Regions from separate parts of the Neorhizobium sp. S3-V5DH genome, predicted to be linked through region 1. Evidence: predicted binding sites of a transcription regulator. Region 1 holds the regulator's gene; each other region holds the start of a gene.
What was found. The regulator PhoB, encoded in region 1, activates phosphate uptake and scavenging genes when phosphate is short. The targets are predictions, from matches to a motif close to TGTCATNNANCTGTCAT.
Positions count from the first base shown of each region.

Region 1 (2,201 bases):
ATATTTGAGCCGCCGTATCTCCGAGATGGGCGGTCTTGCTGAGCAGATGTGCGCGGATGCTGTGCGCGCCCTGGTGAATTCGGACTCGGCTTTGGCTCAGAAGGTCATATCGGATGATGTGATCCTCGATCATGCTGAGCGGGAGATTCAGGACAAAGCTATCGTCACGATCGCCAGACGCCAGCCCATGGCTGCCGATCTGCGCGAGATCGTCGGCACGCTGCGCATAGCAGCCGATCTCGAACGCGTCGGCGATCTGGGCAAGAACACCGCCAAGCGTGTCATCGCGGTGCAGGGCACGGGCGTGCCCCGCAAGCTTGCACGCGGCATCGAGCACCTTTCCGATCTGGCGCTGGTACAGCTCAAGGAAGTGCTGGACGTCTATGCCAGCCGCTCGGCGGAAAAGGCCGAAGCGATCCGCATCCGCGACGAAGAGATCGACGCGATGTACACCTCGCTGTTCCGGGAACTCCTCACCTATATGATGGAAGATCCGCGCAACATCACCACCTGCACGCATCTTCTCTTCTGCGCCAAGAACATCGAGCGCATCGGCGACCACGCCACCAACATCGCCGAGACGATCTACTACATGACGACGGGCGCCCAGCCGGAGGGCGAGCGCCCGAAGGACGATACATCGAATACGCTTGGCGCGATCACCGAATGACGGAATGCTGATGGAGCAGAGCTGAGATGCTGCCAAAAATTGCTGTGGTGGAAGACGAGGAAGCGCTGAGCGTGCTTCTTCGCTACAACCTGGAAGCTGAAGGGTATGAGGTCGAGACGATCCTGCGCGGCGACGAAGCTGAAATCAGGCTTCAGGAACGCACTCCGGATCTCCTGATCCTCGACTGGATGCTGCCGGGCGTCTCAGGCATCGAGCTTTGCCGCCGTTTGCGCATGCGCTCGGAGACCGAGCGCCTGCCGATCATCATGCTGACGGCCCGCGGCGAGGAAAGCGAACGCGTTCGCGGTCTCGCAACGGGTGCGGACGACTATGTGGTGAAGCCGTTTTCGACGCCGGAACTCATGGCGCGCGTCAGGGCCATGTTGCGGCGTGCCCGGCCGGAAGTCTTGTCCAGCGTGCTGCGTTGCGGCGATATCGAGCTCGATCGCGAGACCCATCGCGTGCATCGCAAGAGCCGCGAGGTTCGCCTGGGCCCGACCGAATTCCGCCTGCTGGAGTTCCTGATGGCCTCGCCAGGCCGGGTTTTTTCTCGCTCGCAGCTTCTCGACGGCGTCTGGGGTCATGATATCTATGTGGACGAACGCACGGTCGATGTGCATGTCGGTCGTCTGCGCAAGGCGCTCAACTTCTCCAACATGCAGGATGTCATCCGCACCGTTCGCGGCGCCGGTTATTCGATGGAGTCCTGACGGGCGGCGTTGCTGATCGGGCTTGTTTAACCGGTCTTGCTGATCGGGTCGGCCACGGCCTTGGATTCCGGTGACCCCTTGAAGCGCAGGAAGATCGACAGAACCACCAGCACCGCAGTCGAGAGGAATTCGGATTGCCAGTTCTGGAAGGATTCAAACCAGAATTGCGCGTCTCCCAGATATTGCCAGAAAGGCATTGTCGGCTGCCCGTGCATGGCGGCTTCCACATTGGCAGCCTCGAAGCTGTAGCGAAGATGCAGCACGAATGTGAGCAGGAACAGCAGGCCGAGCGCGATCCCGAGCGAATAGGAATAGAGGCCGCGAATGAAGGAGCCCGCCTTTACCGGCCATGGCGCCTCGGGATCGGGTAGATGCTTCCGCGGATCTTCATCCTGCGGGTTGGGTTGATCCGGATCCTTCGATTCCGCCGAGCCCTTTTGATAGAGCATCGCCGTCAGCATAACATAGGCGGACATCTGCAGAAATTCGCTCTCCCAGTTCTCGAAGATGGCGGAGAGAAAATGTCCAGAGGTGAGATAGTCGACAGCCGAGAGCGCGACCTGTCCGTGTTCGGCGAGTTCGTCGTTATGAACGCTCCACCCGGAAATAAACGTCCCGCCGATCGTGGCAAGCGCCGCCACCATCAGCACGATCGTCAGACCGTTAGCTCGCAGGAAAGACATGATCGAACCTTCAAACCGTGATCGGATATCCGCATCAACGGTTGATGACATAGAACGTTCCATGCCGGTTCTACGAGCAAAAACAGAACGTTGATCGGGGATCCTACGTGGGTTGGCCAAGGTGCCTAAGGCGTTGGG
Region 1 is NZ_SMCL01000001.1:177,376-179,576, forward strand. Features, by position in the region: gene phoU (phosphate signaling complex protein PhoU) at 1-670, shown strand, start outside; gene phoB (phosphate regulon transcriptional regulator PhoB) at 697-1,380, shown strand; gene EDE09_RS00910 (DUF6766 family protein) at 1,407-2,063, opposite strand.

Region 2 (2,201 bases), on a different contig from region 1:
TGCCCCGCTTCCGCCATGGCGAAGCAGAGCGCGAGGATCAGGTCGGGGTCGTTACCGGCCTTGCCTGGACCGAGGTCGGCGGTGAACTGCTGACCATCGAAGGGGTAATGATGCCGGGCAAGGGCCGTATGACGGTCACCGGCAACCTCAAGGAGGTCATGAAGGAATCGATTTCGGCTGCGGCATCCTATGTCCGTTCGCGCGCCGTCGATTTCGGCATCGAGCCTCCCCGCTTCGACAAGTCCGACATCCACGTTCACGTGCCGGAGGGGGCGACCCCGAAGGACGGTCCGTCCGCAGGTGTCGCCATGGCAACCGCCATCGTGTCGACCATGACCGGGATTCCGGTCAACAAGAATGTGGCGATGACCGGTGAAATTACGCTTCGCGGTCGTGTGCTGCCGATCGGTGGCCTCAAGGAAAAGCTGCTCGCAGCTCTCCGGGGCGGCATCACCAAGGTTCTGATCCCGGAAGAGAATGCCAAGGATCTGGCTGAAATTCCGGACAACGTGAAGAACAGCATGGAGATCATTCCGGTTTCCCGCATGGGAGAAGTGATCCGCCATGCGCTCGTTCGCCAGCCCGAGCCCATTGAATGGGACGGCACGGTGGAAACGCCGGTCATCGCGACAGTCGAGGGCGTCGACGACGTCGGCGCCGCGATCGCGCATTGATCGACAGGGTTCCGTATATGCCAATTTGGCACTGACCACTGAAAAAGCCGGCTTAAAGCCGGCTTTTTTTGTGAAAATTTTCGTAGACCCCTTGTTTTTCAGGCGATTGCGGAGCTTTTGGGTTGCCAAGGCCGGACGGAAAACTATTGTCGGCCCCGAAATACATGAGTCGTTCCAAAACCGTTGAAAGGGGTGGAAACATGAACAAGAACGAGCTGGTATCCGCAGTGGCCGAAAAGGCTGGCCTCTCCAAGGCCGATGCCGCATCCGCTGTTGATGCCGTTTTTGAGACCGTACAGGCTGAACTGAAGAAGGGCGGCGATATCCGTCTTGCCGGTTTCGGCAGCTTCTCCGTTTCCCGTCGCGAAGCGTCCAAGGGTCGTAACCCTTCGACCGGCGCTGAAGTCGACATTCCGGCACGCAACGTGCCGAAGTTCTCGGCCGGTAAGGGCCTGAAGGACGCAGTCAACAGCTAACGCGCTGCCTTTCAGGCACCCGTACAGTCTCGAACAAGAAAAGGCCCGGTTTCCGGGCCTTTTCCTTTTGGCGGCATTGTCATCTGCCTGTCACGCATCTGGCCCACAAGCCATCTGTTCGTTTCAAGGACAGGAGGGGCTTCCCATGACATTTTCACTTCGTGCCGCCATGACCGCTGCGCTTCTGGCGTCGGTCGCAGTGCCGGCCAGCGCCGAGCAGGTGTTCAACCGCATTGCATCTTTCCCCGTTGTCAGCAATCTTCCTGCCGATAAGGACAAGACGGCAACCACATCGGCAGAGATCATCACCGCCAGCGAAGACGGCAAGACGCTCATCTATTCTGACAGCCCGCTTGGCGCGATCGGTTTCATCGACATCACCGATCCCAAGGCTCCGAAGGCACTCGGCGCCGTGACTTTCAAGGGCGAACCAACGTCGGTTGCCGCGGTCGGCAACAAGGTTCTTGCAGCCGTCAATACCGGCGAAAGCAAGGCCAAGCCAACCGGCATGCTCGCCGTCGTCGACATCGCCACGAAGAAGGTCGACCTGACCTGCGATCTGGGTGGCCAGCCGGATTCGATCGCAGTCTCCAGGGACAAGACCTTTGCGGCGATCGCGATCGAAAACGAGCGCGACGAGGATGTGAATGACGGCGCCCTCCCGCAGATGCCGGCCGGCGACCTCGTCATCGTGTCGCTCAAGGGGGGCACTGCCGACTGCGCGTCGATCAAGCATGTCGATCTGAGGGGCATTGCCGAAGTCGCGCCGGAAGATCCGGAGCCCGAATTCGTCGCCATCAACGATGCCGGCGAAATCGCCGTGACGCTGCAGGAAAACAACCATATCGCTATCATCGACGGCAAGACGGCCAAGGTCATCGGTCACTTCTCCGCCGGCAAGACCGACTTGGATGGCATCGACAACAAGACCGACGGCCAGCTTGCGTTTACGGGCAAGGCCGAAGGCGTGCTCCGCGAGCCCGACGCGATCAAGTGGCTCGACCACAATCGTCTGGCTGTCGCCAACGAAGGCGACTGGAAGGGCGGTTCG
Region 2 is NZ_SMCL01000004.1:158,412-160,612, reverse strand. Features, by position in the region: gene lon (endopeptidase La) at 1-674, shown strand, start outside; gene hupB (DNA-binding protein HupB) at 875-1,150, shown strand; gene EDE09_RS08695 (esterase-like activity of phytase family protein) at 1,296-2,201, shown strand, end outside.
Region 2: the regulator PhoB is predicted to act here: its motif matches at 1,228-1,244, upstream of EDE09_RS08695 (esterase-like activity of phytase family protein).

Region 3 (2,201 bases), on a different contig from region 1:
GCGCCTTCTGCTGTGTTGAAATGGCGTTTATTTCGCGGCCAGGAATTCACCGGCTTCGATGAGGCTGAACTCGTTGTTGTCGGCCTTGTCGACGGCGCGGCCGGCAGAGAAGGGCAGGTTGTTGTCGTTGCCGATGACGAGATGTGTGGCGTCGACGATGTCGACGTTCTCGATCGTCACGAAAGGCATGTCGTAGATACCTTCGATATTGCCTGCCTTCTTCTTTTCCTCGGGATCCTGGATCTTCATCAGGTCGATATAGCCGATCTTGCGGACCGCCCGGCCGACATTGGCATCGCTCATCTCGATCTTGTAGACGCGCTTGTGCTTCGCCGGCGCGTTGAAGCAGGTGGCTTCCGGCTTGGTCGGATCGGCGCAGGCGCGGTCGGCGGCGCCGGACCCGTTGTCGCGCTCGATGACAAGTGCGGTCGTCTCGTCGATCATATTGAAGTCGCCGATCGCTTCGCCGCCCTTGGACAAAGGGTAGAGCCAGGAACGGCCCGTCCACTTCTTGGAGGCGACATCGAACTCGATGACCCGCAGCGCCGTCTGCCCGTCCACCTGTTCTACCTGCCCGTCTTCCTTGTAGATTGCGCCTTCCAGAAGGCCATAGAGCTTGGAGCCGTCTTTCGACATGGCCATCCCCTCATAGCCGCCGGAGCGCTTCAGGTTGAAGGCGCCCATCTTGGCAGCGGGATTGGCTGGCGTCGTGAGGGTGGGATTGTCCGGCGAGGAAACCGGCTTGCCGTCGAGCAGCGTCGGCACGACATCGGTGAGGCGACCCTGCAGATCGACCTTGATCACATAGGGGCCGAATTCATCGCCGAGCCAGAAACCGTCGGCCACCGGCTGGATCGATTCGATATCGAAATCGGCGCCGGTGAGATAACGCGTGTCGGACGCTTCCATGGCGATCGGGAACGGCGCGATCTTGTTCGGGTCAGAGAGGAAGACGTTCTTGAGCACTTCAGTCTTGTTGCCGGTCCAGTCGAACTTCATCTGGTGCAGGAAGAGCATGGCGTCGGAGGAATTGGCTTTCGAGCCGAAGCCGTTGTCGGAGAGCGTCCAGAACGTGCCGTCGGCCATGGTCTTGATCCCGGAAAAACCCTGGATCGGCTGGCCGTCGAGCGGCAGTTTGACGTCGGTGATACGGGCGCCGTCCTTGCCCGGCAACGTGCCGAGGGCTTCGGTGCGCTTGCGGTCGGGCGTGGTGAACTTGCCGGAGGTCTTCAGGAAGGCTGGGGCATCGGCAGGTGCCGCCACGACCGTGTTGGCCGGCAGGACCGCCTGTCCGACGAGTTTGGCCGGATAGGCCTTTTCTTCGGCTGAGGCAGAACCGCCGAAGAGTGTGGCGAGCGCGACGGAAGCGAGAAGGAGTCTGGTCATGGAGCACCCTTTGGGTTGGCGTGATGGCAACCGCTTAAGGAGGGCGCATGACGGGCAGGTGATGGAACTTTGAAGCTTCGATGAAGCTTTGGTGACGGGATTTTTAAACGCTAAAAGGCTCGTTATGTGCTTTGCCGCAGCGCCACCCACCGGCCTGGCGTCATGCCGAACGTCTTCTTGAAATGGCGGGTGAAATGGGCCTGATCGGCAAAGCCGGCATCGGCCGCCGCATCCGCAAGACTGTCGCCTTCCGACAGCCGGAGCTTGGCGCGGTCAAGCTTGCGCATGACGAGATAGCGGTGCGGGCTGGTGCCGAGAAGGCGGCGGAACTGCCGCGCGGTGGTATAGCGGTCGAGGCCGCTGACGGCCTCCAGTTCTTCCGAAGAGACGGCGCGGTCGCAATTCTCCTGCAGATAGTCGCGGCAGCGGAGGATGGCCTCGCGCGCCGTCGACGCGCCCGAGGCGCCACCACGGCTATCGGCGTGACGCCAGAGGCTCTGGGCGAGACGGACGACGATATCGTCCAGCAGCAATTCCTGCGGCTCGGCCTCGAGATCGTCGAGCGCCTCGGCGAGGCATTGGCGGAAATCCGGATCTTCGACCACAGGCGAGGGCACGAAGGGCAGGCTGCTTGCGCCTCCGTTCGCCTCGATCAGCCGCTCGGGCGGCAGATAGAGCATGCGGTAGCGCAAGCCGTCTTCCGTGCCGGCGGCACCGTCATGCACTTCGTCCGGATGCAGCACGATGACATTGCCCGGCATGCTGGCGCGGAGTGCGCCCCGATACTGGAAGGTTTGCACCCCGGAAACCGTGAA
Region 3 is NZ_SMCL01000004.1:231,413-233,613, reverse strand. Features, by position in the region: gene EDE09_RS09085 (esterase-like activity of phytase family protein) at 28-1,386, opposite strand; gene EDE09_RS09080 (AraC family transcriptional regulator) at 1,509-2,201, opposite strand, start outside.
Region 3: the regulator PhoB is predicted to act here: its motif matches at 1,467-1,483, upstream of EDE09_RS09085 (esterase-like activity of phytase family protein).

Region 4 (2,201 bases), on a different contig from region 1:
CTGCCCCGGCGATACCCTCAAAATCCTTCGGGCCGGGGAAGACGAGATGCTGGTGGCCGGTGAAGACCGCGTCGATGCCCTGGACGCCGGCAAGATAGAGAGAGGCGTTTTCCATCCGTTCGCTCTGGCCGGTGCCGTCGATCCCGGAATGGGACAGCGCGATGACGATGTCGGCGCCTTCCTCCTTCATGACCGGCACCCAGGCCTTGGCCGCGTCGACGATATCGCGGGTCTGCGCCTTGCCTTCGAGATTCTTTGCATCCCAGACCATGATCTGCGGCGGCACGAAGCCAATGAAGCCGACCTTGATCGGGCTCGTCGCGCCCGAGCCGTCACGGATCTGCTTTTCGACGATCACATAGGGTTTCAGGAAAAGCTCGTCCTTCTTGGGATCGGAAGCGAGCTGGCCCTTCGTCAGGTTGGCGCAGACATAGGGGAAGCCGGCGCCGGCGAGCACCTTGAACATGAAGTCGAGGCCGTAGTTGAATTCGTGGTTGCCGAGCGTGCCGGCATCGTAGCCGAGCACGTTCATCGCCTTGACGACCGGATGCTTGTCGCCTTCCTTCATGCCGCGCTCATAGGCCATGTAATCGCCCATGGGATTGCCCTGCAGGAAATCGCCGTTGTCGATGAGCATGGAGTTTCCGGCTTCGGCGCGGATGGCGTCGATGATCGAGGCGGTGCGGGCAAGTCCCATCGTGTCGTTCGGCTTGTCGCCGTAATAGTCGTAAGGGAAGACGTGGACGTGGATGTCGGTCGTTTCCATGATGCGCAGATGCGCCTGGTTGCCGGCCGCGCGAGCCGCAAACGGATGCAGCATCACGAGCGCCGACGACGCGGCGATACCGCCAAGAAGCGAACGGCGGGTCATGGGTTGAAAGCCGGCTAAGAACGACATGGACATTTCCCTCTCTGGTCATTGACTGAAACCAGATTAGCGAAATCGCACGCGCTTGCATCAGTAAAATGACAGGGGAAACGCATCCTTGGAGGAGAGCGGGCTATGCCCTTCGTCCGCCGCTAGTCACCGGATGATGACAGGCTTCACCTCTTTATGGAAGAAACGGAAATAGGAGGAAACCTGGGCGGCGGCATTCGAATTCGGCCGGAACTGAATGCCGAGGCGACCGCGATGGCACCATTTTACGATGCCTTCGAGAATGCCGAGTTCCTCGCTCTCGACCTTGATCGTGCTGCCATTGGCGGCATGGAACGGCCCGCCGAGATCGAGCGCCATGCCGGTCGCGGAAAGATCGACGACACGGCCCTTGGCTTCCTGATTGTAATACCTCACCGTCCCATAAATTCGTGTCTTCTGGCGAGCCGCACTGCGGCTCTTCATGCCGATGGTCTTGCTGAGCATGGCGTCCTCAACGGTTAATCCTCGCAGCCGGGATAGCAGAGAAAAGTTGAGGGCGGTTTAGGCGGAACCGTAAAACTCGACGGAACGTGGTTCAGAGTCCCACATTGGGGCGGTCGATTATTTCGCGCAGCGCGAAACTCGAATTGATCTTGACCACATGGGGCAGTGCCGACAGCCAGTCGCGGTGAATCCGCTCGTAATCCTCCAGGTCCTTGGCGGCTACCCGCAAGATATAATCGTATTCGCCGGACATCAGATAGCAGACCAGCACATTGGGGCAGAGTTTCACCGCTGCCTCGAACTCGGTCAGCGTCTTGGCAAACTGACCCGACAGCGAGATGTGGACGATGACCATCATCTTGTACTCGAGCGCCTTGTTCGACAGGCGCGCATGGTAGCCGCTGATGGTCCCGTTCTTTTCCAGGATGTCGAGGCGGCGCGAACAGGCCGACGGCGACAGCCCCACCCTGTCGGCAAGCTCCGCATTGGAGATGCGGCCGTTATCCTGAAGGGTCCGCATTATCGCAAGATCAATGGCATCAAGCGCGCTCATTCGAAGCTTTCCCGAAAAAATTCTGTTCCTTGCAATAATCTGCGAAAATTCTGCTTTTCGCAATTCGTCTTCGCAAGGACATTCCGCAGGTTCTCTGGTTTGCTGTGAGTTGGGAACATCAACAGGCGAAAGCCACGAACAGAGAGGAACGCTGCATGCGTGTCGGGTGCCCGAAGGAAATCAAAAATCATGAATACCGTGTGGGCCTGACGCCCGGCGCGGTACGCGAATATGTGGCGCATGGACATGAGGTCTTCATCGAAACCAAGGCAGGCGCCGGCATCG
Region 4 is NZ_SMCL01000027.1:39,733-41,933, reverse strand. Features, by position in the region: gene EDE09_RS25125 (bifunctional 2',3'-cyclic-nucleotide 2'-phosphodiesterase/3'-nucleotidase) at 1-898, opposite strand, end outside; gene EDE09_RS25120 (PilZ domain-containing protein) at 1,025-1,363, opposite strand; gene EDE09_RS25115 (Lrp/AsnC family transcriptional regulator) at 1,455-1,916, opposite strand; gene ald (alanine dehydrogenase) at 2,072-2,201, shown strand, end outside.
Region 4: the regulator PhoB is predicted to act here: its motif matches at 956-972, upstream of EDE09_RS25125 (bifunctional 2',3'-cyclic-nucleotide 2'-phosphodiesterase/3'-nucleotidase).